3 regions of the Sporosarcina sp. P3 genome follow, and region 2 is predicted to be linked to each of the others. Evidence: riboswitches for the same ligand, from Rfam matches in the RefSeq annotation. Region 2 holds a riboswitch; each other region holds the start of a gene.
What was found. Region 2 has a riboswitch for S-adenosylmethionine ahead of metK (methionine adenosyltransferase). Riboswitches for the same ligand answer to the same signal wherever they lie in the genome.
Positions count from the first base shown of each region.

Region 1: another riboswitch for S-adenosylmethionine. It lies ahead of CSV61_RS05210 (bifunctional homocysteine S-methyltransferase/methylenetetrahydrofolate reductase); the one in region 2 lies ahead of metK (methionine adenosyltransferase).
Region 3: another riboswitch for S-adenosylmethionine. It lies ahead of CSV61_RS14045 (methionine ABC transporter ATP-binding protein); the one in region 2 lies ahead of metK (methionine adenosyltransferase).

Region 1 covers NZ_PDZE01000003.1:173,640-184,204, reverse strand. Annotated here, with positions in the region: gene adh (aldehyde dehydrogenase) at 1-381, shown strand, start outside; gene CSV61_RS05235 (DUF779 domain-containing protein) at 424-780, shown strand; gene CSV61_RS05230 (thiol-disulfide oxidoreductase DCC family protein) at 880-1,281, opposite strand; gene CSV61_RS05225 (hypothetical protein) at 1,454-1,654, shown strand; gene CSV61_RS05220 (hypothetical protein) at 1,792-2,181, shown strand; gene metH (methionine synthase) at 2,409-5,846, opposite strand; gene CSV61_RS05210 (bifunctional homocysteine S-methyltransferase/methylenetetrahydrofolate reductase) at 5,827-7,686, opposite strand; SAM riboswitch class I at 7,770-7,881, opposite strand; gene CSV61_RS05205 (hypothetical protein) at 8,046-8,243, shown strand; gene CSV61_RS05200 (biotin transporter BioY) at 8,374-8,973, shown strand; gene bioB (biotin synthase BioB) at 8,973-9,974, shown strand; gene CSV61_RS05190 (CtsR family transcriptional regulator) at 10,300-10,565, shown strand, end outside.
Region 2 covers NZ_PDZE01000012.1:66,623-77,187, reverse strand. Annotated here, with positions in the region: gene pckA (phosphoenolpyruvate carboxykinase (ATP)) at 106-1,698, opposite strand; SAM riboswitch class I at 1,876-1,995, shown strand; gene metK (methionine adenosyltransferase) at 2,172-3,383, shown strand; gene CSV61_RS13790 (DUF3891 family protein) at 3,430-4,203, opposite strand; gene CSV61_RS13785 (hypothetical protein) at 4,210-4,827, opposite strand; gene CSV61_RS13780 (YkuS family protein) at 5,027-5,260, shown strand; gene CSV61_RS13775 (TetR/AcrR family transcriptional regulator) at 5,493-6,113, shown strand; gene CSV61_RS13770 (MFS transporter) at 6,110-7,273, shown strand; gene CSV61_RS13765 (Fur-regulated basic protein FbpA) at 7,317-7,481, opposite strand; gene CSV61_RS13760 (YitT family protein) at 7,913-8,770, shown strand; gene CSV61_RS13755 (ABC transporter permease) at 9,071-10,565, shown strand, end outside.
Region 3 covers NZ_PDZE01000013.1:31,108-41,672, forward strand. Annotated here, with positions in the region: gene CSV61_RS14035 (tRNA dihydrouridine synthase) at 1-479, shown strand, start outside; gene CSV61_RS14040 (pyridoxal phosphate-dependent aminotransferase) at 568-1,734, opposite strand; SAM riboswitch class I at 1,965-2,076, shown strand; gene CSV61_RS14045 (methionine ABC transporter ATP-binding protein) at 2,196-3,209, shown strand; gene CSV61_RS14050 (methionine ABC transporter permease) at 3,202-3,870, shown strand; gene CSV61_RS14055 (MetQ/NlpA family ABC transporter substrate-binding protein) at 3,889-4,713, shown strand; gene sdaAA (L-serine ammonia-lyase, iron-sulfur-dependent, subunit alpha) at 4,798-6,375, opposite strand; gene CSV61_RS14065 (M42 family metallopeptidase) at 6,558-7,613, opposite strand; gene CSV61_RS14070 (STAS domain-containing protein) at 7,791-8,276, shown strand; gene CSV61_RS14075 (DUF4256 domain-containing protein) at 8,646-9,212, shown strand; gene CSV61_RS14080 (GGDEF domain-containing protein) at 9,320-9,955, shown strand; gene CSV61_RS14085 (reverse transcriptase-like protein) at 10,275-10,565, opposite strand, start outside.

The DNA.
Region 1 (10,565 bases), on a different contig from region 2:
GAAGGGTATTATGTGAAGCCGACTGTATTTAAAGGACATAACAAAATGAGAATCTTCCAAGAAGAAATCTTTGGTCCTGTAGTAGCGGTTACAACATTCAAAGATAAAGAAGAAGCGCTAGAAATTGCGAACGACACATTATATGGACTAGGTTCAGGCGTATGGACACGTGATATGAATACGGCATATCGCTTTGGACGCGGAATCCAAGCGGGACGTGTGTGGACGAACTGCTATCATGCGTATCCGGCACACTCTGCTTTCGGAGGTTACAAAGCTTCGGGTATCGGACGTGAAAACCACTTGCAGATGCTAGCGCATTATCAGCAGACGAAAAACATGCTCGTTAGCTATGACGAAAGTAAACAAGGGTTCTTTTGATCGAATCTGTCTGGAGGATCCGAAGTGAATGGAGGAATTCCTATGCCAGATCGAGTAATCGCAACAGAAGAAGCGTTGGCTCTTATAGAGTTACTAAAAGATAAACATGGGCCACTGATGTTTCATCAGTCCGGTGGTTGCTGTGACGGGTCATCCCCGATGTGTTACGAAGATGGAGATTTGATTGTAGGCAATCAGGATATCTTGCTTGGTCATATCGGTGGTATGCCGTTCTATATGATGAAAAGTCAGTTTGAGTACTGGAAACATACACAGCTGATTATTGACGTAGTCGATGGACGAGGTGGAATGTTTTCGCTCGAAGGAGTGGAAGGAAAACGTTTCCTAACCAGATCTCGGGCCTTTACTGATAAAGAATATAAAGAATTAACTCCATGAAAAAAGCCTTCCTTTAAGTAAGAAGGCCGGGACTGAAAACAACTCTAGGAACATCGGAGCTTGTTTTCAGTCTTTTTAGTATAACTGTATATATATTCTTTACGAGATGAAACGTTGACGTTCTTCAGGTGAGGGGAGCATGCAGGATAACTCCTTTTTGCCGAACCATTTATATCGGTTTGTTGCAATATAATCGTAAGCGATGTCACGGATGGCTGGTGGAATGACTACGAATAGAAATGCCAAGTGCCATAAACCATCCAGCTTTTTTGCAATCCGTAAAGCCGCACCGGACTTTGTATAGGCTTTGCCATTTTCAATCAATACTAAGCTATCTACGTTATCGGGAATTTGATAGTCTTTCCGAAGTTTTCTTCCTACGTCATCTTGTAACGAGGCGAATGAAAAGTGTTTGTACGGGTCACGTTTAATAATAAATTGCACGCTTGCGTCACAGAAGTTACATTCACCATCAAATAGTATAATTCTGTTTCGTTTCATATATATTCTCTCCTTCAAAAATAGATGATATCGTACTATACCCACATAGCATTCACTTCACTCATGAATAACGAATTGACTAATTTGAATTGTTAGATAATTGGTGTATAATAGAAGATGAATAGACTGGCTTTGTCTTATATATCATATAAAGAAGAAAGGGTGAAAATGTATGGAACGTCAATACATCCATCCAGCTGAGCTGGAGTTGCGTCGAGACTCTGACTTTTTACGTTCTGAGAATATGGTAGGCGAAGGTGCTCCGGTCCATGGTGCGTTAAATGAGTGTAAAATGATTGTGAAGAAGCTTGAATCAATAGAAAATAGTCTAGGCTACGAGAAGCCCTCTATACCAAGAAACTGTGAGTTGTAGCTAGCCTATCATGAATAAAGCAATATCCTTTATCTAAGTAGGTAAAGGATATTGCTTTTTATTTTTCACTATCCTATGTCGCTAGCCCGTAACAAATCGATTAGCTTGCATGTAATAGGATATAAGGAGGTGGAGAAATGAATCAAAGACATTGTGGAATGTCAGGTGGACATCATCAGCAAGGGTGGGGACAACAACCACATCACGGGATGCATGGTCAGCACGGTATGCAAGGCGGACAGCATCATGGTTTCCAGCCTGTTATATGCCCGCCACAGTATCGATTTAACGATTGCTTCACTAAGCAAGAAATGCCATTTATTCATCCGATCGTGAATGTAAATCGTCATCACGTGGTCGGTGTACCGCAACATTACTATACAGAAACCACTGAAGACGTTATGGGCTCTACTATTATGCCAGGAAGAGGCCCAGGATTTGGACCAGGAGCGGGACCGGGATTTGGACCAGGAGCAGGAGGTATGTGGGGTGGCGAAGGTTGTCACCGTCGTAGAAGATGTCGCTAATCGTTTTATAATATGAACAATCCGCCACCTCTAGTATGTCAGAGATGGCGGATTGTTTTAGTTCTCTCAACGCTTGTCGGGTCTACCCGGCGCTCTTAGCATTTGGGTCATCCAGCTTCAAGCGCCAGACTCTCGGGACGTTTCAGCACTACCAAAAAGGCAAGGAGCGCCTTTTGGGTAGTTCTTCCAACGCCTGTCGAGTCAACCCGGCGCTTTCAGCATTTGGGTTATGCGTTAAAGTATCGTGCATCAGGGTGCGCGAAAACGATTGCTGATACAGATGCTTCCGGTTCCATCATGAATTCTTCGGTTAGGATGACACCGTGATCTTCCGGTTTGATGAGTCGGAAGAGTTTAGCTTGGTCTTCTAAATTTGGACAAGCAGGGTAGCCGAATGAGAATCGCTGGCCTTGATATTTAGCTGCGAAACGTTCAAGCATCGTAAAGTCTGTTGGATCAGGGAATCCCCATTGGTCACGGATTTCTTGGTGAATCCTTTCGGCAAAGCCTTCTGCTAATTCCAAAGCAGTTGCTTGGAATGCATGACTTTCGAGAAACTTTCCTTCTGCCTTCAGCTTATTCGCATAATCGCGAACGCCTTTACCGGCAGTCACTTGCATGAATGCAACATAGTCCATTTCACCGCTTTGTACTGTTTTCAAATAGTCAGCCAAGCAGAGGAATGGATCCTTCTCTTGGCGAGGGAATGTAAATCGTTCAATTTCAGTTTTTGAATCTTCTGGATCATAAATGATTACGTCATCGCCATCTGCCTGGGCAGGGAAGAATTGATAAATACCAGAAGCTTTCATCTGATCGGACTTTAAGAACTCAGTTACCATCTCGTGAAGTTGTACTGCCCGTTCCTCTTTTCTTTCGAGCATTTTATCGACATTTCCACGTAGACCTAAGTGGTGTCCAATCAGTGTACGCATATTTACATAAGGATGTAAGTGGGCAACCGAGTAATCTTTCACGACCCGTCTACGTAAGTCAGTTGGGGTGAATACAGGAACGTCAGTGCGTACCGTTTTCACAGGACGCGGCTTTACTGCAACTGCTGTAGAACCTCGACTTGCTTTAATCGCGTCATTCGTCTCGCGTTTCTCAATACTATTCGCTAATTCTTCAAGTAACGCTCCTTTGTCAGTACTTTGAAGACGATTTGCTAAATCAAGACCTTGCATTGCGTCTTTTGCAAAAATAACTGGGCCATCGTACTCGGGGGCGATCTTCGTTTCAGTGAAGCGTCTCGTTAAAGCGGCACCACCAACCATTACGGGCGTATCGATTCCTGCTGCTTTAAAGTCTTGTGCCGTTAATACCATCTGTTGCGCAGATTTTACGAGAAGTCCCGACAGTCCTACAATATCTGGTTTTTCTTTACGGATCACTTCAATTAGAGAAGCTGGAGTCACTTTGATTCCGATATCAATTACTTTAAACCCGTTATTACTTAAGATAATCTCTACGAGGTTTTTTCCGATATCGTGTACATCACCTTTTACTGTCGCTAGGATAATCTTGCCCTTCCCGCTATCGTCTTCATTCTTCTCCATGAATTGTTCAAGGTAGGAAACAGAAGCCTTCATGACTTCAGCACTTTGCAGAACTTCCGCTACAATCAGTTGGTTATCATTGAATAAACGTCCAACTTCAGCCATTCCCTTCATTAAAGGACCATTGATGATATCGAGTGGTGCGTCGTATGTCTTCAAAGCTGTTTCCAGGTCAGGAATTAAACCTTCTTTCGTCCCTTCTACTACGTAGTACGCGAGACGTTCAGGTACTGTTTTCGGTATATCATCTTCTGACTTCTCATTTTTCTTCCCACGATAGAAATCCGTGAAGTCTGCTAGTGTTTCATCTGTAGTGGAAAATAGCAAGTCGTTCGCCAGCTTGATTTCAGCTTCGGGAATCGAAGCAAAGCGCTCAAGTTTCTCTGTATTGACAATTGCATAATCCAGACCTGCTTGTGTACAGTGATACAAGTATACAGCGTTCAACACTTCGCGGCCGACGGGAGGTAACCCGAAGGATACGTTGCTGACACCGAGAGTCGTTAAGGTGCGTGGAAGTTTTTCCTTGATTAATCGTATTCCTTCAATTGTTTCCACGGCTGACCCGATGTATTGCGCATCACCGGTACCGACAGGAAAGACGAGTGGATCAAAAATGATATCCTCCGGCGGGATCTTCCATTTATTGACGAGTAAATCATAGGAGCGCAACGCAACTTCCAGCTTACGTTCTCTTGTCACCGCCATTCCAACTTCATCAATCGTTCCGACAACGACAGCTGCTCCGTACTTTTTCACTAAAGGAAGTACGGCATCAAAGCGTTCTTCACCATCTTCCAAGTTGATAGAGTTAATGATTGCTTTACCTTGCGAGAACTTCAACGCTTCCGCAATGACATTTTCATCCGTAGAGTCAATGACAAGAGGAACTTTGACTTTTTTTACGACTTCTTTCATGAAGCGAGTCATATCGTACAATTCATCACGGTCAGGGTTTGCGAGACAAATATCCAATACGTGAGCACCACGTTTTACTTGTGCGCGTGCGATTTCAGAAGCCTCTTCAAATTTTTCTTCTACAATTAATTGTTTGAACTTACGTGAACCGATTACGTTGGTACGTTCACCAATTAATAACGGACGCAATGTATCGTCGTAAAGTAACGGTTCGATCCCTGAAACGGCATGGCCATGAGAAACCTCAGGCATTTTGCGCGGTGCTTTATCTTTTACGACCTCACGTATTGCGCGAATATGATCAGGTGTTGTACCACAGCAACCGCCAACCATGTTTAACCAACCTTTTTCAGCGAAGCCTTCCAGTTTTTTCGATAGAGATTCAGGGGACTCATGATAATGTCCTTCTTCATCTGGCAATCCAGCGTTTGGATAACACGTGACATAACTCGTTGCTAAGTCAGATAATGAGCGCAAGTGGTCGGTCATGAATTCAGGACCTGTCGCACAATTCAAACCGACCGAAAGAGGGTGCACGTGTTCAATGGAAATATAAAACGCCTCAATACTTTGTCCTGCAAGTGTTGTACCCATCGGTTCGATCGTTCCTGAGATCATGATAGGAATTTCGCGTCCAAGCTCTTCAAACGCCTTTTTAATACCAATTGTTCCGGCCTTCACGTTCAACATATCCTGACTCGTTTCCATCAGTATTAAGTCACTGCCCGCTTCTATAAGCGCTTTAGCCTGCACATAAAAGTCGTTGGATAGTTCATCAAATGTAATGCCGCCTGTAACCGAAAGTGTCTTTGTCGTGGGGCCAATCGCACCTGCGACAAAACGTGGCCATTCCGGTGTGGAAAACTTTGCTGCACTCTTTTTCGCAATCTCTACAGACTTTGCATTAATTTCATCTGCCCGATGCCCGAGTGAAAATTCATTCAATACAAGGGGGGTACCACCAAATGTATTCGTACAAATGATATCTGCTCCAGCTTCTAAGTACTCATCGTGAATTTTCTCTAAAACATCCGGGCGTAACACACTCATGTATTCGTTACACCCATCGTATTCTTCTCCGCCAAAGTCTTCCGTTGAGAAATTTTCCGCTTGCAGCATCGTCCCCATCGCACCATCAATGATCAGGATTCGTTTATCTAGTTGCTCTTCAATAGGATGTCTCTGCATGTGTTAATTCCCTCTCTTTCTGCTGGTCTATTTCCTTAATGTGTTCATACAACTCTAATGTCATATCGTAACGAAGGAATGGTGTGATGAGATACAGCCCATTAAAATACTGAGCTGCTGTATCAATCAATTCTTTTGCGATTTCAAGACCCGTTTCGGTTGACTTTTCACGGTCATCTCCGCACTCACGCATTCTATCCAACACCTCTTCTGAAAGCTTGATACCGGGTACTTCGTGATGCAGGAACTCGGCATTTCGTATATTGGTTAGCGGCATGATTCCAATGAAGATCGGTGTGTCCAAATGTTTTGTTGCTTCATATACCTCGATAATCTTTTCTTTCGTATAAACCGGTTGCGTGATGAAATAGTCGGCACCCGCTTCAATTTTCTTCTCGAGTCGCTGTACGGCGCGATCGATTACACGTACGTTCGGATTGAAAGCTGCCGAAATAGAGAAGCTGGCTTTCTTGCGCAACGGTTTTCCGGAGAATGAAATTCCTTCATTTAACTTCTTGATTAATTGTAATAACTCCATGCTGGATACATCATAGACACTTGTGGCACCAGGGAAGTCGCCAACTTTTGTCGGATCGCCTGTTACAGCTAGGATATCGTGAATGCCTAATGCATCGAGTCCCATCAAATGTGATTGTAAGCCAATTAGATTATGATCGCGGCATGTCAAATGTACAAGTGGGCGGATATTATGTTGCATCTTAACGATTGAACCCATCGCCATGTTGCTAATGCGGGGAGAAGCAAGTGAATTGTCCGCCATTGTTATAGCGTCAACGCCTGCGTCATATAACACATTTGCCCCTTTGATATAACCTTCAGTTTCCAAGTGGCGTGGTGTATCTAGTTCTACAATCACCGTGCGCTCTGTTTTGGCTTTTTCGTGAAGGGGTTGATGTTTTACAGGCCTTGCTTCATGAATCACGATAGGCTTTGCCGGTTGCACAATCTTTTTTGTAATAGGTGCTAGCCGCGCTAACTGTGTTTTAGCTGCTTTAATATGCTTAGGCGTCGTTCCGCAACATCCGCCAATCAACCGAACGCCTTGATCACGAAGTAATACGGCAGCGCGTCCAAAGTATTCTGCTTCAGATTCATAGACAATACGTCCATCTTCTACATCCAAAAGACTGGCATTTGGATAGGCGGATAAAAATGCCTTGTCAGGTAATGTAACATTATCGAATGCTTGAATCGTGTGGTAAGGGCCTAAGCGACAGTTGACGCCTACGATATCTGCACCGAGAGACTCGAGTTGATGAAGTGCATCGTTTAATGAAAGCCCATTCTGTAAGACACCCGGATCATGCATAGAAACTTGTGCAATCAATGGAACGTCCGTGATTTTCTTTAACGTGGTCACAACAGACGATAACTCTTCAAAATCATAATACGTCTCTAATAGAAGTCCATCAGGGTCACCTGCTAATAAAGCATGGGCCTGTTCTAGTACGACTTTCTCTATTTCGTTTAATGTAGCATCGCTTTTACGTATGCCGCGTACGCCGCCAATTGTTCCAAGTACAAATTGCCCCCCAGGCGCTGCTGCACGCTTTGCAATTTGAATGGCCGCTTTATTGAATTCTGTTACATGACTTTCTAAGCCATAGCGAGCTAATTTGTTCGCATTCGCACTGTAAGTGTTTGTCTGGATTATATCTGCGCCGGCTGCGATATAGTCTTGGTGAATTTGCTCTATAATTTCAGGCTTTTCTACGTTTAGTTCTTCATAACAGTAATCAATTCCGTAAGAATATAAAATAGTCCCCATTGCACCGTCTGCCGTTAAGACATTTGTTTGTAGCTTCTCTAGCAATGACATAATCCCATCTCCCCTTTGCTTTTTCTAATCAAAAAAAGCCTTCAAGTATAGTAGAAGGCTTTGTAATCTCAATGACTAGTTCCCTCTCATCTTTTCAGAGTGTCAATTTGACAGACTGCTGGAAGTAGCACCTTGCCTAAATGGCTGGTTGCTGAAGCGTCGACGGGCCAGTCCCTTAGCTTCTCTTGATAAGATTTGTTTCTTATTCAATTATTTTGATTATTCTAACCACATCATAGCCGCTTTGTTGGATATCGTCAAGTGAATGTTTGGTGAAGTTCCGTGTGCAGAGTTAGAGCGTAGAGAAATTGCGGCATATATGCTAAAATCAAAGAAACAACTCGAAAAGGTGAGGAACTATGCGATTCTTTAAATACTCATTTCCGATCGCTGTTCTTGTAGGTACACTTGCTTGGATTATGTTAGGTAACAGTTATGAAGAAGTTGCTTATGATATGCGTGTGTACATTACAATCGCAGCTGCTATATTTAGTGGTTTACTCTCAAGCGTTTTATTTCGTAAAGAAAAAGAAGAACAGATTGATGAGAAAAAATAGGCTGTCAGCGTTGCGCTGCAGTCTTTTTTTTATTCATTTTTATTAGTTAACTTAAAAATAAATAGTGTTGACATACGGTGTGTTAACCATTAATATTTTTAAGGTAACTAATATAAAAAGAGGTGACATAATGGCAACAGCAACAGAGAGACGACCGGTAAGTAGATTCAGTGCCTTAACTATTGTATACAGCGGGATGTTTGCATCTTTAATGATGATTGGAGCGAATATTACATCCTTCGTGCCGTTTTTAGTAGTTGGTGGTGTACCGATCACTTTGCAAACGTTTTTCGCCATCTTATCAGGACTATTACTGGGTAGTCGTCTAGGTGCATTATCTATGACAGTATATATGTTAATAGGACTAGCAGGCGCACCGGTTTTCGCTAAGTTTTCAGGCGGCTTCGGTCAAATTTTAAGTCCGACGTTTGGCTTTATTCTTACTTTCATCCTAATTGCCTATGTAGCGGGAAAGATTGTGGAGCGAAATCAGACCCTACCTGCTTTTATTACCGCAGCGCTAGTCGCCACAGCAATCAACTACATACTAGGTACAAGTTGGATGTATTTTGCGTACAAGATGTGGGCGGCTGCACCCGACGTATTTACTTATAAGATCGCATGGCTATGGATGATGCCCCCACTGCCGAAAGATCTAATTTTAGCCGTGCTGTCAGGCATATTTGCGTTCAGAATATCCAAACACTTGAAAGTGAGGCGTGCACTATAATGTATTACCAACAACTGGCCACTAAAGTACTGGAAGGACATGTGTTAACTGACGAGGAATCACTCGCTATATTAAACAGCCCAGATGAAGATTTGCTATTATTGCTACACGCGACGTACTCGATTCGATCGCATTACTTCGGAAATAAAGTAAAGTTGAATATGATCATTAATACGAAATCAGGACTATGTCCGGAGAACTGTGGTTATTGCGCCCAGTCCATCATTTCAAAAGCACCTGTCGAAAAGTACGCGATGATGAAATCAGAAGAGATACTTGAAGGTGCGGAGCGTGCGGCTGCCAATAAAGCAGGCACCTATTGCATCGTCGCAAGTGGACGGGGGCCGCGTGACAGTGAACTAGACATAGTCATTGACTCTGTTAAGCAAATTAAAGAAAAGCACAAAGGAATGACGGTATGTGCTTGCCTAGGAATTTTAAAGCCAGGACAAGCAACTCGTTTGAAAGAGGCAGGAGTAGATCGTTACAATCACAACATAAACACATCTGCAGAACATCACGAAAGTATAACCACATCCCATACATATGACGATCGTGTACACACTGTAGGACTTGCCAAAGAAGCGGGCATATCTCCTTGTTCAGGCGTCATCGTCGGTATGCGGGAAACAAAGCAAGACATTATCTCTATGGCGCGTAGCCTACGCGAACTGGACGCAGACTCCATACCTGTAAATTTCCTACATGCAGTTGATGGAACGCCATTAGAAGGAACATCAGAACTAGACCCACGCTACTGTCTAAAAGTTTTGTGTTTATTCCGCTACATCAATCCTAGCAAAGAGATCCGCATCTCAGGTGGACGTGAAGTGAACCTAAGAAGCCTGCAACCATTAGGCCTTTACGCCGCAAATTCCATCTTCATCGGTGACTACCTCACAACAGCCGGTCAAGAAAACGATCAAGATCAAAAAATGCTTGAAGACATGGGCTTCGTAGTCGACCTCGAGCCGTTGCGCAAAGAACCTATTACTATATAAATAAAAAACGAATCAATAGTTGTAGACAGTGACTGAAGACAATCCGCTATAAGGATCTGTTCTTCAGTCTTTTGTTATTCATTCAGTATTCTATTCAGGAAGATGGCGATGGTTGACGGTAAGTAGAAAGCATTCATCTTATTTTTTGTCTGATGACTAATTGAATAATTAATAGCCTGATGTGACAACCTAGCAATAGGTTTCCTTTTAACATAATAAGGTATACATACAAACAAATGAATTGCATCCCGCCTAATTTCTGCGATACAATCAAGTCAAAGATAGTCAAAGTCAACTAGATGAGCGAGCGAAAAGAGGTGACGAGATGCGTAACATTTCTGACATTATAGAAGGATATTTGAAGTCGATTATAGAAGAGGAAGATAGCGCTTCTATTGAAATCAAACGAAATGAGATTGCCGAAAAGTTCCAATGCGTACCATCACAGATTAATTACGTGATCAAAACTCGGTTTACCGTCGAGAGAGGCTATGCTGTTGAGTCTAAGCGAGGAGGCGGAGGCTACATTCGGATTTACAGGGTGCGTACCAACTCCCGCAAAGACTTACTTGAACAGGCGTTAGAAATTTT
Region 2 (10,565 bases):
ACTAATTTTTAACTTCGTAAAAAAACTCACCTTGTCAAAGCCAAAAGAGATATAAAACCAATAAAGAGGCTGACCAGGATCCTGGTCAGCCTTTTTCATATAAGATTACTTTCTAACGGGTGGTCCGCCTTTAATTGCGATGTCTTCTGAAACGTGTGAGAATTTCTTGAAGTTTTCACGGAAAGCATCAGCTAAACGGTTTGCTTCTTTATCGTATTCGTTTGGATCTTCCCAAGCGTAACGGGGGTGTAAGACATTGCTTGGTACACCTTCGATTTCAAGTGGCATGTTCAATCCAAAGATTTCGTTCTTCTTTGTTTCTACATTGTCCAATTTACCAGCGATTGCTGCACGTACCATTGAACGTGTGTAGCCTAAGTTCATACGTGAACCTACTCCATAGATTCCGCCAGTCCATCCTGTATTCACAAGGAATACTTTTGAACCGTGCTCATCGATTTTCTTTCCAAGCATCTCTGCATATGTTGCTGCAGGAAGTGGTAAGAACGGTGAACCGAAGCAAGTAGAGAATGTTGGTTCTGGAGCAGTGATTCCACGCTCAGTTCCAGCCAATTTGGAAGTGAAACCGCTCAAGAAGTGGTACATTGCCTGTTCTTTTGTAAGAATCGAGATTGGAGGCAATACACCGGAAGCATCAGCTGTAAGGAATATGATGTTCTTCGGGTGACCAGCAACTGACGGTGTCACGATATTATCAATGTTTTCGATCGGATACGCAGCACGTGTGTTTTCTGTCAATGATTTATCATCGTAATCTGGAATACGCGTTTCCTCATCCAGTACTACGTTTTCTAAAACTGCGCCAAAACGAATAGCTCCGAAAATTTCAGGTTCTTTTTCAGCGGAAAGGTTGATACATTTTGCGTAACATCCACCTTCAATGTTAAATACACCATTATCAGACCAGCCATGCTCATCGTCACCAATAAGTTTACGGTTAGCATCTGCTGAAAGTGTCGTTTTACCTGTTCCAGAAAGACCGAAGAATAGAGCTACATCGCCTTCTTCTCCAACGTTTGCTGAACAGTGCATAGATAAGATATCTTGCTCAGGAAGCAAGAAGTTCATAACGGAGAAAATAGACTTTTTCATTTCTCCAGCGTACTCTGTACCACCGATCAAAACGATGCGCTTTTCAAGCGACACCATGATGAACGTTTCAGAGTTTGTGCCATCCACTTTTGGATCCGCTTTGAATGAAGGGGCAGCCAAAATTGTGAATTGCGATTCGTGTGTTTTTAATTCTTCTTCAGTTGGACGGATGAATAATTGGTGAACAAACAAGTTTTGCCAAGCTAATTCATTAATGACTTGGATAGACAGTTGAGAGTCTTTATCTGCGCCTGCAAATCCTTTAAATACGAAGAGTTCATCTTTTACCTTCAAATGATCGATGACTTTCGTGTATAATGAATCAAAGATCTCTTCTGAAATTGGACTGTTCGTGCTACCCCAATCTACTTTGTCCTTAGACACTGCATCTTCAACGATGAATTTGTCCTTAGGAGAGCGTCCTGTATATTTACCTGTACGTGCAGTGATCGCACCGTCAGCAGAAAGTTGTGCTTCGCCTCTTGCTACTGCTTTTTCTGTTAATTCCGCCACAGACGCTTGGATCGTCACGTTGCTTCCACTAAGAAGACTTTTTAAACTATCATCAATTTTTGCAGATATCATGTTTACATACCGTCCTTTGCGTAGTCGATTTATTTTTATCTTGATAAGAATATCCTAATTCGTAAATAGTATAACACATTAAGAATATTAATCTATACTAATGGAAAACTCAAGTGATTTAGGATAAATTATTTGACAAAATCCAAACTTTTTAATACGATGTGACATGAACGGATACTCTTATCCCGAGTTGGTGGAGGGTACAGGCCCTGTGAAACCCGGCAACCTGCAATAGACTTACGTCTAACGCGAAGGTGCCAAACCTGAAGCAAGGTTTAATTCCTTGGACGATAAGAGTGAAAGGTGCTGCGCGTGAAATTTTGCCTTTTACTCATGGATTGAATATGAGTAGAGGGCTTTTTATATTGTCTAGCCCTGAATCCTTATGGTATATGCTTGACGTCTAGGCGTGGAACTTTACCAGGGACTTATGAGAGTACCGTATCATGTTGCTTAATATAGGGGGAAACAAAATGACAAATCGTCGACTGTTTACATCAGAATCAGTTACAGAAGGCCATCCTGACAAGATGTGCGACCAAATCTCAGATGCAATTTTAGATGCAATCCTAATAGAGGATCCCAATGCGCGTGTGGCATGTGAAACGAGCATCACGACTGGACTCGTATTAGTAATGGGAGAAATCACTACGACAACGTATGTGGATATTCCAAAAGTCGTTCGCGATACGGTAAAGGAAATCGGGTATGTTCGTGCGAAATACGGCTTCGATTACGAAACGTCCGCTGTGCTTACATCTATTGACGAACAATCACCTGAAATCGCTGCAAGTGTCAACGTGGCACTCGAAGCACGTGAAGGTTCTATGTCAGATGAAGAATTAGATGCAATCGGTGCAGGAGACCAAGGTCTAATGTTTGGATACGCATGTAATGAAACACCGGAATTAATGCCTTTACCAATTAGCCTTTCTCATAAATTGGCACATCGCTTGGCACAAGCTCGAAAAGAAGAGCTAATTACGTATTTACGTCCTGACGGAAAAACACAAGTAACGGTAGAATACGATCAAGATAATAATCCCGTGCGGATTGACACCATCGTTATTTCTACACAACATCACCCTGAAGCAACACTCGAGCAAATCGAGAAGGATATTAAGAAGGTTGTCATTGATGCTGTAGTGCCAAAAAACTTATTGGACGAGCAAACTAAATACTTCATTAATCCGACTGGCAGCTTTGTTGTAGGTGGGCCTCAAGGAGACTCCGGTCTGACTGGACGTAAAATCATCGTCGACACGTACGGTGGATATGCCCGTCATGGTGGCGGTGCATTCTCAGGAAAAGACGCTACAAAAGTAGACCGTTCGGCTTCTTATGCAGCACGCTATGTTGCAAAGAATATCGTGGCAGCAGGACTTGCTGAGCACTGTGAAGTTCAGCTAGCGTACGCTATTGGAGTAGCGAGCCCAGTGTCGATCTCGATCAATACATTCGACACGGGTAAACTTTCCGAGACTCAATTAGTGGAGTTCGTACGTGAATTATTTGACCTACGTCCAGCGGGAATCATCAAAATGCTTGACCTGCGTCGTCCAATTTACAAACAAACCGCAGCATACGGTCACTTCGGCCGCACTGACATCGAATTGCCATGGGAGCAGACGGATAAAGTGGAAGCATTGAAAGAACGCGCTAGTAAGGTACGTGTGGAACAATAAGTTAATACAATGCAGAAAGAGAACTCATAGTCTCTTTCTGCATTTTTTATTTCCTTGCTGGCGAAATATGAAGAGGGATCATTTCATAGTCTGCCTCTTTATAGGCTACTTGTAATCCTTTATTTTCAATATCTTTTTTTAACACCCTTTTTTGTTTCACTTCCACATCAAACGAACCGCTGAATGGATAATTCTCTACCTTCATCGTGTGCTGATCTGCAAAGTATATTCCAATTCGTCCTTTCGGTAATGAATGGAAGTGATCTGGTGAAGGAATGCCATCACGAAAAAATATATGTTCATTTGCTTTGTCGACACCTGGATCATTCACACAACAATACAAGGAGAAATTGTCTCCAAGCTGAAGCAAAGCGAAATGCTTGTCAAATAATTCTTTAGTGAATCCTTCGACTTCCTTACATAATCGTTCTCGACGACACTGTTCCCCTTCGATAAATAGCTTTGCTTCTTTCTCGTTGTGGCTTTGTATAAACTTTTCATAATGAATACTGCAAAGCATAGCTGCATAGATATCTATATTTTCGACAACATCGATTCCTTGACGATAAAGGACTGTTTTGGGGAGAAGAGGGAAGTCGGTGAATTGAAAGGGTGCAGACTCTGCATCATTCCAAAAAGGCTGTTCGTCAAAAGGAGCCCAACCAATGTCATGGTTCCTAATGGCAGTTAAAACAGAACGGCGCCATTGATCATCAGGAAACATCTCCTTTTTCCAGTGTTTCATTAATTCTTCAGCAAGGTGGGCATGATGATGTTGCTGCACAAAACTGAATGACTTCTCGTATTCACGTACAATCATTGTACTTCATCCTTTCTCATCGGGAGGTGCGCCGTCGTTTTGTATAATTTCTTCTTTTATTTCTTCCTGTAATTTCTCCATTCTTTCCACTTCTTCTTGATACATTTCATCAGCTTCTGTTGTAGCTGGAATAAGTGGCTCTTCATTGAAGTCCACACGTTTTCCATATCGAAGTAGCTCATAAATGATCATACCGTTATTCGGCTTGCCATTTACCGTTTTCATGGGGATCGAGTCAAATAATACAAAATAGAAAGCGTAAAAAATAAAACGGTTCCAGAATGTTTTCGAGTCTTCGAAATAACCATTGGCAATCAGCGCATTCATTGTGAGCGCTACGATTACATTAATCAAAATCGGTCCCGCGTATATACATATATAAGCAAAATTACTTTTTCTCTTTACGGAATCAAAAGAAAACCAGCTATTCACATGATAGTATTTTCGTATATCTAAAACGCCTAATTTAAAAAGTCTGGGCCCAGAACCAATAGTGAGTCTGGCATTTTTCACACCGAAAAGCCCACTAATAACAAAATAACCAGCTTCTCTTAGGAATGTAACGACAGGTAAAATAATGAAAGCAGAAATTACCAAGCCGATGAGGTCTGCTAAACCAAACATATCATGTCGACTCCTTCTATAAGTTCTTCCTATAATGAATCAATGGTGTAATAGTAAAATACCCATTTTCCTCAAAATAAATCGTTTTAGTCGCATTGTTTCATAAGCATGCTAGTAGAAGGTATGTTTAATTTAATGGAGAGTGGGAAATTATAAAATATCAGCAGAGTACACATAGTATTCTAAGGAGGAATAGAACATGGCGAAAATAGCAGTAGAAGTACCATTTGATGACGTGAAAAAAGCATTAGAAGAAAAAGGACATGAGGTGAAGATGTTCGCAAGTGATGAACATCTAAGCGGCTATGACATGGGCGTTGTACGTGCACTAAGCGATGTCAATATCGACCAATTCGACTTCCCGGTAGTGAGCATTGAAGGCAATTCCGTACAAGACATTGTAGAAGATGTTGAAAAACGATTACATCGCTAAAGAATGAATATATTCTATTTAGAACTGAGGGACAAATCCACTAAGGATTTGTTCTTCAGTTTTTTTTATGGAAAATGAAAGAATAAATCGTAAGTGCCTGCTTGCTATGTGTAGTAAAGGTGATTCCGCGTCACGTTGCTTTTAGAAGTTGACAAGTTCCCAATGGAACAGTAAACTGGTCAACATTGACTCGTGAGTCAATCAATAAAAAGAAGTGAGTTGAACAACCTTTATGTCACCCCGAAAGAATGAAAAAATGAAAGAGATTCGCGATACTCGGCAGCATGAATTAACAGAAGCTGCAATCGTATTGTTTGGTACGAAAGGGTATGCAGCAACAAAAATCAGTGATATTACAAACAAAGCCGAACAAAGTCATGGCTTGTTTTATCATTATTTCAAGTCTAAAGAAGATCTGTATGTCAAGATCATTCTGGAGTTACTCTCTGTAATCATCCGTACGGTAGATCAAGCAGAGGAGAAACATGATAGTCCTCTAAAGCAATTAGAATGGCTCACAGAAGTAACCCACTCTGGCTCATTAAGAGATGGAGTGCACCGCCATATCCTGATCATGCAAGCTTTATATTCTGATCATTTATCACAAGAAGTGAAAGAAGAAATTGTAGAGAAATATCGATTCATGGTCGAACGTATTGAGAAAATTATTATAAGAGGACAAATCGCGGGAGAATTTATTGAAGGAGATGCAGAGGAATTGGCTGTATATCATTTATCATTAGTAAATGGTTTATTATTAACAAATGCTCGGAAGATTTCACCTATTAAAGTATCAGCTGACAAAGTATTACGCCAACTTACATGTCATCCAAGACAGGAGGATGACCAATGAAACGCATGTTGAAACCAACGATCATATCTATCTCGATGGCAACAGTTATGGCAGGAGCGGCTATTTCCCCAGCCCTAGGATTGATTGCAGCAAACTTCCCAGAGGCCAGTCCTGTAATGATCAAGCTGATTTTAACCGCTCCTTCTTTATTCATCATCCCATTTACATTTGTCTCTAGTTGGTTAACATCAAAAATACCCAAACGCACAGTTGCTTTGATCGGTTTATTCATTTATGTAGTCGCAGGGGTAGGAGCACAGTTTACTAACACGATTGAAATGTTACTAGCCCTTCGGTTTGTGTTAGGGGCAGGTGTCGGTTTAGTAATGCCACTTGGGATCACATTAATCAGTGATCATTTTAGAGGTCGTGAGCAAGTGAAGATGATGGGTTATAATTCAGCTTTCAGCAATTTTGGCGGAATTGTAACTATGATGCTAGCAGGTTACTTAGCTGCAATTAGTTGGAGAGCTCCGTTTAATGTGTATTTGATGGGTGTTGTGATTTTCATCATGGTCTTCCTATTCTTGCCGAAAGACACTCCGCTTACACAGGATAAAAGCAAACAAAGAAGTAAAATGCCACTGATGGTTTTCGGATACGCAGCAGCTTCTGCAGGTATAATGCTAGTTTACTATTCGGTTGCTACGAATATGGCACTCTACTTGGAGCAAAGCGATATAGGTGGTTCTGCATTGGCGGGAACAGTAATTTCCTTTACAACTGTAGGAGGAATGATTACGAGTCTGACATTGATTCAGCTACAAGATATCCTGAAATCGTATATCATGCCGATCAGTATATTTTTAATGGGTCTTGCATTTACTGGTTTGGCTCTAAGTCATTCTGTCCCACTCATTTTAGCATGCACTTGCATAATTGGTTTTGGACAAGGAATTTTGTTCCCGATGATTAACGTTAAAGCGTTGAGCTTAGTCAATCCTCTACATAGTGACCGTGTGATTGCTATAGTGTCCAGTTCGATTTTTATTGGTCAGTTCAGCTCGCCTTTACTATTAGACGGCATTGCAAGTTTAGCAGGCTTTCCCACAATCCGTTTTCAATACTCCGTGATAGGTATTGCGCTAGGCATCACGGTGTTACTACTCATTTTATTTAAGGTTTTCAGAAAACCTAAAATGTCGACAATGGAAGCATAAATAAAAAATGAGACGTACCCAATTTGGCACGTCTCATTTTTCATTACATTTGAATGTCGTTTTGTCCGAATGCTTCATATTCCTGCATTAATGATTGAAGCGGTAATTCGTACAGTTGTTTTCCATCAATTTTAAATACCCCATTTAAAACGAGCTCTTCAATCATTTTGTCTCGTTTTGATTCACTTACCTTTTTGTTTGTTTCCATCTCACATTTCCTCCTTGATTCCCCCTCTAACTATAGCCGTTATTTACCTGAATTAAACTGTATATTACATAGTTGGAACTTTCGGACTGCTCCATTCAATTGAGTAAGTTATTTCGATAGTATAGTAGGGACTTGTGCTTGATAGTAGGTGCAAAATAGGATGAAGAGAAGATGCCTATTTTGTCACACGGGGCTCAGAAATCCTAGATTCATTGGAGTATTATCTAATTTGCGAAATGATTCAATAGACGGTGAACGTCAGTAGTAACACAGTAGGTGGGAGATGGATGACATCTTAAGAATAAAGAGATGAACTGATGCATTCGTAGTTATTTTTTTATATTAAAAGAGGCTTAGGGGTACCATTATGAGGGAAGAATAGATATAATCTAGGTCGTGCATAAATTTGTTATTTACCATAGGAGGTCGCTATGTTTTTTATTGAAGCAAAACGTGTGGCGGTTGTTATTTTAGGCTCGCTACTAATGGCTTTATCATTAAATTTCTTTCTAATCAATGCCAATGTCTATGCGAGTGGGTTTGCGGGTGCAGCCCAGTTAGTTTCAAGTGTTTTGAAAGATCATTTGGATATAACAATCAGTACGGGTATTTTATTGCTAGTATTTAACATACCGGTCTTCATTCTCGGTTGGTTTAAGGTAGGAAAAGGTTTCACGATCTACAGTGTGTTATCTGTTGCGTTCGCTACGCTATTCCTCGAATTATTGCCATTGCGCTCTATGTCAGACGACATTATGCTGAATGCGGTATTCGGCGGAGTGCTGGCAGGTGTAGGCGTAGGGATCTCCTTGAAATTAGGGGCCTCTACGGGAGGCATGGATATCGTCGCGATGATTCTATCTCGTATGCAAGATAAACCAATCGGTGTATACTTTTTAGTGTTAAACGGGATTCTAATCGTATTCGCAGGTATTTTATATGAACCTGAAAACGCACTTTACACAATGGTCGCGCTATACGTGACAACGTCAGTCATTGACATGATTCATACACGACATGAAAAAGTCACCGCGATGATCATCACACGAAATGCAGACGATCTCCAACAGGCGATTCATCGTCAAATGGTACGAGGGATCACTATATTACCAGCTAAAGGGGCTTACTCAAAAGAAGATAAGAATATGCTGTATGTCGTCATCACGAGATATGAGCTATATGATTTAGAACGGATTATCAGCGAAACAGATCCGCAAGCCTTTACTAATATCGTACAAACAGTAGGGATCTTCGGTTTCTTTAGAAAAGAAAATGAGAAGCTAACCTAGGTCAGGAAATTCACGATAGATGTTCTTTCTATTATTTCACTTGAAGACAAGCTCTGTAAAAGGAGTTTGTCTTCATTTTTATATGCCAGAACTTTACTATAAAGATAGTAACCAAATAACCCCATTTCATTTCTTGTTTTATTGTGTCGAACATAAACAGACTAGATTTGTTGAATTCTTGTGAAAACATTGGAAAGCACAGAGAATTTGTATATACTTGAGAGTGACTTTCATTATGTAAGTCACACTTTAAGTACATCATAACCGCCATCGTGCGTAGTAAAGTTGGTATTATACTATATGAAAACATCTACATGGCTTAGAGAGATTCGCCGTCGCGCAAACAGTTGGTTTATCATTACGATGCTTGGGGCGCTCGTCATTATTATGCCAGTCGCCTATGTCATACTGAGTTTCTTCCAGCCGACGGGCGACAATTGGGAACATATTAAAGAATTTTTGCTTGCTGACTATATTAAAGGGTCAGTTGTTTTAGTTGGATCTGTCGGATTTCTCTCGACGACCATCGGAGTGGTATTAGCCTGGATTGTTGCGGCCTATGAATTTCCATTTCGTAAACAGTTTAAATGGCTGCTAATCATACCTTTGGCTATACCACCTTATATAGCGGCTTATACATACAGTACGATGACAAGCTATACTGGCGTCATTCAATCGTTCTTCCGTAATCATTTCGACTATCAATTCACGCCAGGCACAATTGAGATTATGTCATTGCGTGGAGCAATTTTCGTACTCACATTATTTCTGTATCCATATGTGTATATGATTGCGCTCAATTATTTTGAAAAACAAAGCGCATCTTATATTGAAAGCGCCAAAACTCTTGGATTGAATGGTTTCCAGCTGTTCTTCCGTTTGGGATTGCCTATCGCACGACCTGCCATCATTGCAGGGGCAATGCTAGTCATCTTTGAAGTGCTAAGTGATTACGGTGTAGCCAGTTTCTTCGGTGTACGAACTATCTCCACCGCGATATTCCAAACTTGGTTCGGAATGTATGACATCCAGGCGGCTATGCGTTTGGCTGCCTGGTTGCTCGTCATTATATTGGGGATTTTTATGCTAGAGCGTTTTTTACGCAAAGGTCGGAAATACGATACGAACGTGACACAAAGCAGACCACTTGCGCGTAAACGATTACGTGGATGGACCGCATGGTTAGCATTTCTTACTTGTTTAGCTGTATTCTTAAGCGCCTTTTTACTACCTTTCGTTCAACTGATCTACTGGTCAGTAAAGACCTATGAAAAAGTTTGGCGTTCAGACTTCATCAGCCTAATCACCAACAGTTTATTGGCTGCTTTAATCGGTGCCTTGATCATTAGCTTCTTTGCGATCTTGGCAGCCCGTACGATTAACTTGTATCCATCGGTTTCGTCTAACTTACTTGGCCGTATTATGACATCAGGTTATGCAGTTCCAGGAGCAGTCGTCGCAATTGGTGTGCTAGCGTTATTTATTACATTGGATGAGAAATTGGCATTTATCTATCCGAAACTATTAGGCGTGGAATCTGGTACACTTGTATTAAGTATGTCGATCGCTATGCTAATCACAGGATATGTGATTCGGTTTATGGCACAAGGGTTTAATGCAATTGAGTCAGGCTATACCAAAGTGCCTCCGTCTTATCGTGAAGCTTCATTCTTACTAGGACGTGGCTTGACATACACATTTTGGAAAGTGGAATTCCCATTACTGCGCAGTTCGATCTTGATTGGTTTTGCGCTGGCGTTCCTAGAAATTATGAAGGAACTACCTCTGACTTTAT
Region 3 (10,565 bases), on a different contig from region 2:
TGGAACAAGACATTGCGAACTTATCGATCCATCTCCGCACGCGCAAGGAAATGAGTAATGGCAATGCACATTGGGAATTGATTCCGGAAATCAAGAAGCTTCGCGATGAAATAGCGCCTAATACGCTGTTGACGATTAATGGTGATATTCTCGATCGTCAAATGGGTCTGGAGCTTGTGGAGAAGTACGGTGTAGATGGGGTTATGATTGGACGCGGCATTTTCAACAATCCATTTGCCTTTGAGAAAGAGAAGAAAGAGCATGATTATAAAGAGTTGCTAGATCTTTTGCGTCTACATCTGGATCTTTTTGATAAATATTCGACAGAGCTAGAACCGCGACTATTTAAACCGCTACGTCGATTCTTCAAAATTTATGTTAAAGGATTCCGCGGAGCCGCTGAACTTCGAAATGAATTAATGAATACGAATACTACAGATGAAGTGCGGACATTACTGGATACTGTAGAACTCGATTAATATACTTTATAAAAGCCTCCTTACATCCCAGAATTACTGGGATGTAAGGAGGCTTTTTGTATAATAGATATGATCAAATCGCATAAACTTACTTAAATAAGCCGAGCTTTTCAATACGGCGAATCGCTTCTTGCATGCGTTCTTCACTTTCCAGCAATCCGACACGAATATAACCTTCCCCGTGAACGCCAAATCCGTTTCCTGGCGATACAGCGACATCTGCTTTATCTAGTAATAAATCGGCGAAGGTTTCGCTTGTAAAGCCTTCTGGGACAGGTAGCCAAGCGAAAAATGAGCCAGTAGGAGCCGTTACGTTCCAACCGATGCGTTCACATTCCGTTAGCAAAACTGTCAGACGACCTTCATAGAGCGCAACTAACTCCTCAACGCATTGTTGTGGGCCTGTCAATGCTTCAATTGCGGCACGTTGCACTGCTGGGAAAATGCTAGTGAATAAATGATCTTGCAATACATTTAAAGCTTCTATTATTTCAGCGTTACCGACTGCAAAACCAACACGCCAGCCTGCCATATTATACATTTTGGAAAGAGATAGCATTTCAATACCGACTTCTTTTGCTCCTTTAGTTTGTAAGAAACTAATTGGTTTATTGCCTTCAAAACCAATGCCACCGTATGCAAAATCTTGTAAGACCGCAATTTGATTTTCTTTGGCAAAAGCTACAGTCTTTTCATAAAACTCCGGTGTTGCTGTGACACCTGTTGGATTACTAGGATAGTTTAGGTACATTAATTTCGCATCTTTTTTCTGTTCATCTGTGAGTTGATCATAATCAGGTAGAAATTCATTTTCCTTACGTAGCGGCATTGTATCGTATCGAATACCCGCTAAGCTCACACCTGATAAGTAATCAGGATAACCAGGGTCTGGCAGCAATAATAAGTCTCCTTCATTCATGATGGCTAAAGGAAGTTCCACGACACCTACTTTCGTGCCACCGAGTACCGCGACTTCTGTTTCGGGATCAATTGTGACACTGTATTCACGCTGATAGTATTCAGCTACTGCTTGTTTTAAAGCAAATGTCCCTCTAAATGGAGAGTATCCATGGGTCGCTGGATCTTCAACGGCTTCTTGCAAAGCTTTAATAATATGAGGAGGTGTTGGTTGATCAGGATTTCCACGTCCTAGATTAATTACATCTCTGCCTTCATCCATAGCCTTTTCTATTTTATTTAATAGCAGTGTAAAGAAATGCGGAGGGAGATTTTGTAATCGGTTGGACAAAGCCATAGTCTATTCCTTCTTTCTTTAATAGGGTATTTTCGTTAAGTATACCTAGATCATACTAGAATTATCAATAGAAGGATGCTTATTTGATTCCAGATGATTGTGAATATTGCGCAATAGTAAAATAATCTTGATAGAAAAAGTCGGGTATTCTGCCAACTTGTCATTATTCGCCTTGACAGTTTTGTAAATTCAGATTAGTATATGTTTTACGCATATAGTTTAATAGCAATCTCTTATCAAGAGTGACTGAGGGAAATGGCCCGTTGAAGTCCAGCAACCCCTTGTATGAAACAAGGAAGGTGCCAAATCCTACAGCATGGTTTTCCATCTGAGAGATAAGCTGAGAATATTTCAGTAATTCTTTCATTTAGAAAAATGAAAGAATTTTTTAATTTAAAGAGGGATGTTCGTACCGACTATTAGTTATGATTATTTACTTGAATGTAGAAAGAAGTGAGAACATGATCCAAATTCAACATTTGTCTAAAGTATATCAGACAAAAGAAAAAGTGGTAAAAGGTGTAGATGATGTCTCACTAGATATCGAGACTGGAGAAATATTTGGTATTGTCGGTTATTCAGGGGCGGGAAAAAGTTCTCTTATTCGCTGTTTGAATTTGTTGGAAAAACCAACGAGCGGCACAATTTTAATTGATAATGTAGATTTAACGAAACTAACAGGGGTACAACTGCGACAGGCGCGCTTGAAGATCGGAATGATTTTCCAACACTTTTATTTAATTAGCCAAAAGACGATTTTCGAGAACATTGCATTTGCTTTACAGGCAGCAAAAATGCCATCAAATAAAATAGAAACACGTGTAATGGAACTTCTTGAAATGGTGGGTCTATCTGATAAACGCAATGTATATCCTGCACAGTTGAGTGGTGGACAGAAGCAACGCGTTGGTATTGCGAGAGCTCTAGCCAATAATCCATCGGTCTTGCTTTGTGATGAAGCAACATCCGCGTTGGACCCTAACACAACGATGTCCATTTTACGATTGTTGAAAAAGATCAATAAAGAATTGAATATCACCATTGTGTTAATCACGCATGAGATGAATGTAGTAAAAGAGATTTGTGATCGCATGGCGATTATGCAAAGTGGAAAAGTAATTGAAGAAGGACAAGTATATGACATCTTTTCTAATCCAGTCCAACCTTTAACAAAGGAATTTATTAGCAGTGTAGTGTCTTACGATATACCTGAAACTGTCACGTCCACTTTGATTGGTACGCTGATCAAGATCACATTTAAAGGTGAAGTAGCGATGGAGGGTGTGATTTCCGATACGATGCAGAAGTATAGAGTCAAAGGAAACTTCTTGCACGGGTCTATTGAATATATTCAAGAACGAGCACTTGGAATTTTCTTAATGGAATTGCAAGGTGAGCGTGAAGAAGTAGAGCAAGCAATTGCATACATACGCAAACAAAATGCACAAGTGGAGGTGATCCGACAACATGTTTGATCTATCTCACATTATGGAACTCATGCCGGATATTACGAAAGCATTTGGTGAAACCCTTTATATGATCGGCATATCGCTTACGATTGCATTGATTATTGGGTTGCCATTAGGAGTTCTGTTATTTACAACAGATAAAGGATTATTTTTAGAGAACCGTGCAATTAATTCAGTAGTTGGATTTTTTGTTAATATTATTCGATCCATTCCATTCATCATATTACTTGTAGCCCTGATACCTTTGACGAAACTGATTGTTGGAAGCACGATAGGGCCAGCAGCAGCAAGTGTATCGCTTTCCGTTGCAGCTATACCTTTCTTTGCAAGGATCGTTGAAACATCAATGCGTGAAATAGACAAAGGAGTTATAGAGGCAGCAATTGCAACGGGTGCGTCGCCATGGATGATTATTTGGAATGTGTTATTACCTGAATCAAAGTCTAGTATTATCCAAGGACTTACACTGACATTAATCAACTTAGTTGCCTATTCAGCAATGGCTGGATTTGTTGGCGGAGGCGGAATTGGAGACTTGGCAATTCGTTTTGGCTATTACCGATATGATGACAGTATTATGCTAGTCACTGTCGCCATTTTAATAGTGCTCGTGCAGTTGATTCAATTTGGTGGAGATCGTTTTTCAAAAATGATAGATAAAAGATAATAGGGGAGAGATGAATTAATGAAGAAACTAGTACTTGCATTCATTCTTACTGCACTGGTTGCAACATTAGCGGCTTGTGGAGGAGAAAAGTCCACTGAAAAATCGGATGATGATAAAAATCTTCGTTTTGGTGCAACAGCGGGACCTTATAGTGATATGCTGAAAAAAGCAATTCAACCGGGACTTGAAGAAAAAGGATATACGGTTGAGATCACAGAATTCAGTGACTATATTCAGCCGAATATTTCATTAGACAGTGGAGATATAGATGCGAACTTATTCCAAAACATTACGTACTTAGAAAACTTCGAGAAAGAAAACAATATGGAACTCTCTGAGTTGATTATCGTGCCGACAGCACCTTTAGGTATCTATTCAAATAAATATAAGTCTCTTGAAGAGATTGAAGATGGATCCACCATCACTATTCCGAATGATCCAGTGAACGCTGCGAGAACATTATATGTATTGGAAGATGCAGGGTTAGTGAAAATGGATGAAGAAATAGATCAATTGACGGCATCTGAAAAAGATATTACAGAGAACCCGAAAAACTTAGTCATTCAGCCGGTTGAAGCGGGACAATTACCTCGTTCGGTTGAGGGGGCTGATTTAGCTGCGGTACCTGGAAACTTCGCCATTGCAGCAAATATGGATTTGTTAGAAGCACTGGCTTTAGAAGATATGCCCGATCGGTTCCGTAATGTGGTAGCTGTGAAAACAGAAAATGTAGACAAGCAATTTGCGAAAGATATTATTGAAGTAGTTGAATCTGAGCAGTTTTTAGAAGTAATTGAATCCGAGTTTAAAGGATTTGGTAAACCAGCTTGGATGGAAAAGTAATATTCAATTGAATAATGGCATGACAAAAAGCACCAAACTCGAAGACGATAGAAAGCGTCTTCAAGTTTGGTGTTTTATTGTACGTTAATCTGTCTCTACTAATACAATATCATCAATAATTGGCACGTCGCGCTTTAATTCTGTAAGCATTTCTTCGTCTACAGAGCCATCGATTTCGCAAATCGTAATAGCAGGACCGTCTATTGCAAAACGTTCATTCGCCATACGCGCAATATTCATGCCTTTTCTTGAGAGAATACCTAAAAGATCTGCAATAACACCCTTTTGATCGGTATGGCGGATCAAGAGTGCCGGACGTTCGCCAGAGAATTTTAACGGATAATCATCGAGTTCCTGCACTTCGATTTTACCTCCTCCAAGTGAACTGGCGAGAACTTTTATTTTGTTCGTTGGTCCTGTTAATTCGACGAGCACAGTATTTGGATGATAGCTGCCAAGTACACGATTTGTAAATTCATATTCTAGTCCTGTTTCGGTCGCAAGTTCTATCGCGTTCGGTATTCTTTCATCTGTCGTATTGTACCCCATGACGCCAGCCAGAAGCGCCAAATCGGTACCGTGTCCTTGATAAGTAGTGGCGAATGAACCCATTAAGGAAAACTTCGCATGTATAGGTTGTTCGTTCAATAGCTGACGGGCAACATTTCCAATTCGGACAGCTCCAGCAGTATGTGAACTAGATGGGCCGATCATGACTGGGCCGATGATTTCATAGGCGCTTTGGTATTTAGCAGGAGCACCAGTACTTTTTTCTTTTGGTTCTTCTTCTTTACCGAATACTCGGGTTTTCAGTTTTTGACCTGTAGGCGTACCAGCAAGTCCTCCGATTCCAGTTTCGCGCAGTGACTCTGGCATGTTCTGTCCTACTTCATGCATGACGTGAATCACTTCATCAGGAGGAATGATACTCACAACGCCCGCCATTGCCATATCTGCGGCAGCTTCAGCCGTAATAGCATGCAATCCATTTCGAATGATACAAGGGATTTCCACTAGCCCTGCGACCGGATCACAGACAAGACCCAAAGAATTTTTCAATGCGATGCCTATTGCATGACCGACTTGGTCAGGCGTACCGCCAGCCAGTTCAACTAATGTTCCTGCTGCCATTGCTGTAGCAGAGCCGACTTCCGCTTGGCATCCTCCTGCCGCTCCTGAAATGGAAGCGCGATTTGCGATGACTAGCCCTAGTGCAGATGCTGTAAACATAGATAAGACAATTTGTTCGCGGGTGTACTTCCCGCTATCGAGCGCATGAACGAGAACCGCAGGTAAAATTCCTGCTGAGCCTGCAGTAGGTGTGGCGACGATTCGTCCCATGTTCGCATTTACTTCTGATACAGCCAGAGCATTTGCAGCGGTATGCAAGGTAGATGGATGAACAAATGAATTCCTTTTTTTCGCATAATCATATAAGCGCTGTCCGTCGCCTCCTGTTAAACCTGTACGGGACATGACAGATGTAGTCGTGCCTTTACGAACTGCTTCTTCCATCACTGTAAACTGCGCTGACATTTTCTTGATGATAATTTCTCTCTGCATGCTTTTTTGCTTGATTTCAGACTGAATCATTAACTCGTAAATCGGTGTATGATCCTGTTTTGCACGCTCGATCAGTTGATTTAAACTCGTGAATGCCATGTGTATTTGCTCCCTAAAGAGAACCATTCCATACGAATAGCGCTGGAACCGCTCTCGTTGTATTTAATATAATTTACCGAAGTGTTGAAAGCGCTTACCTATCATTATTTGTTATTTTACGTGAAATGTCAATGAATCGAAAAGATACTGAAGCATCAAATGCTCAGTATCTTGTGTACACTTTAATAACTTTGTATATCAGATAGCAAATAATGATAGATCAATTGTAAAGTGTTCTTTAATGAGTCTTCATGTGTACGTTCAAACGCATGGGAAGAGTCAATTCCCGGTCCAATCAATCCGTGGATAATGTCGTGTCCTGCCTTGATAGCTGCAGACGCATCAGAACCGTAATGTGGATACATATCGATTTGGTACCCGATATCGTTTTTCTTAGCTAACTCAACTAGATGGTTGCGAAGTCCGTAGTGGTATGGTCCACTAGAATCTTTGGCACAAATAGATACCGTGTGTTCATCAGTTGACTGACCATCACCTATGGCACCCATATCGACTGCTAGATACTCGACCGTTTCTTCAGTAATATTTGAGTTACCACCATACCCGATTTCTTCATTATTCGAAATGAGGAAATGGGTTGTGTAAGGCAATTTGATATTTTCTTGTTGGATATGTTTAATGAGTTGCAATAGCATTGCCACACTTGCTTTATCATCCAAGTGGCGAGATTTAATATAGCCGTTCTCAGAAATTTCTACACGCGGCTTCAGTGAGATGAAATCTCCTACTTCAATACCAAGCGCACGAACATCTTCTGCTGTATGGACTTTTGCGTCGATGCGCACTTCCATATTAGCTTGATTACGTTCTGCTGTACCAGCATTTTTGTAAACATGAACAGATGTCTGGTGAAGTAAAATGGTCCCAGTGATCGTCTTGCCAGAAGTCGTGTGGATCTTACAATATTCGCCTTCAATTGAATTGTAGTGGTAGCCTCCGATCAAATCGAGCTTCAGGCGACCATTTTTTTTAACTTCTTTGACCATCGCGCCCAGTGTATCGACATGAGCTGTCAACATTCGATGCTCTTTGTCATTTTCGCCTGGTAGCGTGGCAATTAATCCACCTTTACGATTGCGTGCTGTTTTCACATTATATTCTTTTAAGAAGTTTTCTACAAAAGAAATCACTTGCCTCGTATAGCCTGAAGGACTTGGAATGGATACGAGTTGTTGAATGAGTTCTGTAGTCTCTGTTGTATCTGGTTGATAAGTCATATAAATAATCTCCTTTTATTGGATGCGTATTAGTTTAGTCTATCGCGTTAGAAGTCTAGTTTCAATGATTTGCAATGAACTGAATAAGTCTAATTAGAACAACTTGTGGTATGATAAATCAATGAGAGTATAAGTAAGTGAATTGACAATATGACGCGCAAGATAGGAGACATTTGTATGGGTGAAATAACAAATTCAGCACGAGAAATTACAGAACTTAGAGAACAAATTATAACGTATGAGAAAACCATAGAGGACTTATCAGCCCCCATTATACCCTCTATTGTGCCGGAAACGATTTTAGTTCCGCTAACTGGTGCTCTTTCAGTAGGACGCTTTATGCATATCCAAAATAAAATTGTCCAAAGAATATCTGCTAACAATATACTTACAGTAGTTTTCGATTTTACTGATATTAGCACTTTGGCAGTAGAGGAAAACATGGGATACGAACTACTGAGTGAAAAAATCAATGAATTGGTCAATGTGTTGCAATTGATGGGCACAGAAACGATCTTTGTAGGGTTCTCACCTGAATTTGCTCAAAACTTGATTCTATCCAATGTATCAAACTTCACACAAATTCGTGCCTTTACAAATTTCCGTGAAGGCCTTCGCTATTTATTGGATCAAAAGGGAATGGAAATTGTGTATAAAAAATAAATTAATGCCTGTGCAACAGCGGATTTTTAGTCTACTGTTACACAGGCATTAATTTTTTATCACTTACTACGTCGAACGACTAATACGGCACATGATGTAGTCAAAACGTTTGCTTCAGAAACCAAATCTAATGCTTAGCATTTTTCAAAACTTAAGCGCTAAAGACGTTTAAGTCGACACCTACTATATGCGCAAGATGTTTAGAAATCATCACTTTAGGATCATTATTTGTGATGTGTGTTTCTACATGGACGCTACTTTTTTAGATATGTAAAAGCAAACTGGCTCTACTATTCGTATAATACTATATAAATGAACAGACTAACTCTTATTAATCTAGGCGTTAGGATAAGTTAGGAGGAAAAGAACATGACAAATATAATTAAGAAGTTATCGGAAGAACAACGAGAAACACTACTCGAAACACTACAATCACGCTTCGCTAATAATATGGATCGCCACATAAATATGGACTGGCCTTCGTTACATGACAGGTTATTAGCAAACGCGGAAAAGCTATGGACCCTGAAGAAGATGGAAGATACGGGAGGTGAGCCGGACGTAGTAGACTATGACGAACTGACAGACCAATACATCTTTTTTGATTGTTCAGCAGAGAGTCCCATAGGCCGCCGAAGCGTTTGCTATGATCGAGATGCTTTGGAATCTAGAAAGAAGAATAAGCCAGAAAACACCGCGATGGATATGGCGAATGTGATGGGTATTGAGTTATTGACAGAAGCACAATACAGGTGGCTCCAGCAGTTTGGGGAGTTTGATAGAAAAACATCGAGCTGGGTGCAGACTCCAGAAGAAATCAGGAAACGTGGCGGGGCTTTTTTTTGTGACCGTCGATATAATCAAGTGTTTTTGTATCACAATGGAGCAGAATCGTATTATGCTGCTAGAGGATTTCGAGGGTTACTCAGACTGTGAAATGCGAAGGAATTAAGTTTACATAACTTTATTTTGTCGCTCTCTTCTCTAGTGCGTTTCATCTGTGATAAAATGAAGGAAAAAATAGTCTGATATGGGGATATAGTATGAAGTATAGAGGTAGAGTAGTGGCTGTGTGCGTTGTTATATTGTTCAATATCTTACGTTATGGCTATTACAATATCTATTTAGGTTATTTGTTTGAAGATAGTTTCTTTGTGTTAACAGGAATTTTCCTGTTGGTTGCGTGGATAGGTGGAAAACAATACGATGTAGCCAAATTTTATGCAGAGAAAGATCCACTGACGAATGCATATAACCGGCGTACAATAGATAAAGTATTTAAGAAACAGATTTCTGTATATAAAAATAAAGGGAAGAAAATCGCTGTAGTATTAATTGATCTGGATGATTTTAAAGATATAAATGATAGATTTGGCCATCAAACAGGGGATGAATTATTACGTCACGTCGCGGAACTTATCATGAGTAATGCAAAAAGGGAAGACTATGTCGTGCGATGGGGTGGCGATGAATTTGTACACGTCATTCTTGACTTGAAAGAAAATACTCTTAAAGACTATGTTGGGAATTTAAAAAGTACATTATCCAATTTGAACATGGAATCGGTCGATGCCGTCAGTGCTTCAATCGGAATCGCAATTTATCCGGATGACGGAGAGACGTTTGAGAAGCTAATTCAGAAGGCAGACACATCCATGTATGAGATGAAGAAAGCATAAGAAATTTCAAATCCTTGTTCAATTTGCATAACAGACTTAGCGAGAATTTTTGAAACTAAAAACAAGAATAATCATTCATTTAAATAAGAGGTAGATATAGGGTAGAAGTTGATGAAGGATTCCGCTCGGTATGCAGTTTATGTATATGAGAAAAGATCAAAGAAATTTAGAGAAGCGTACATGAGGTTGGGTCAGAACAGAAAAAATGTAAGGGGAATGTCCTTTACGCTTTTTTCTGTTCTTATCAGTAAATATTTTTTTAGAGTAACAGAGTGTAGGGAAACGGGGTGAGATAGTTATGTCCCAGCCTCAAGTTTTTTCATGTTCTCTCAATGACTGCCGTAATTTCCACCCCTGACAAAGCTTGCGTAGCCAGGCGGTCCGCTTCATTGTTCTTCTTACGTGAAATTAGTTCATACCGAGGCTGGAATCCTAAAGACTCCATTTTTTCTTCGACTTTATTCGCCCAACTATATAGCTCTTCTTCAATAACTGGCCATTCTTCACTTAAATGATTGATTACGACCCGGGAGTCACCCATAATCTCAATAGGTAAGTGATGCGCTCCAAGCGTTTCAAGTTCTTGCAAGCACAGATAAAGTGCCGCGTA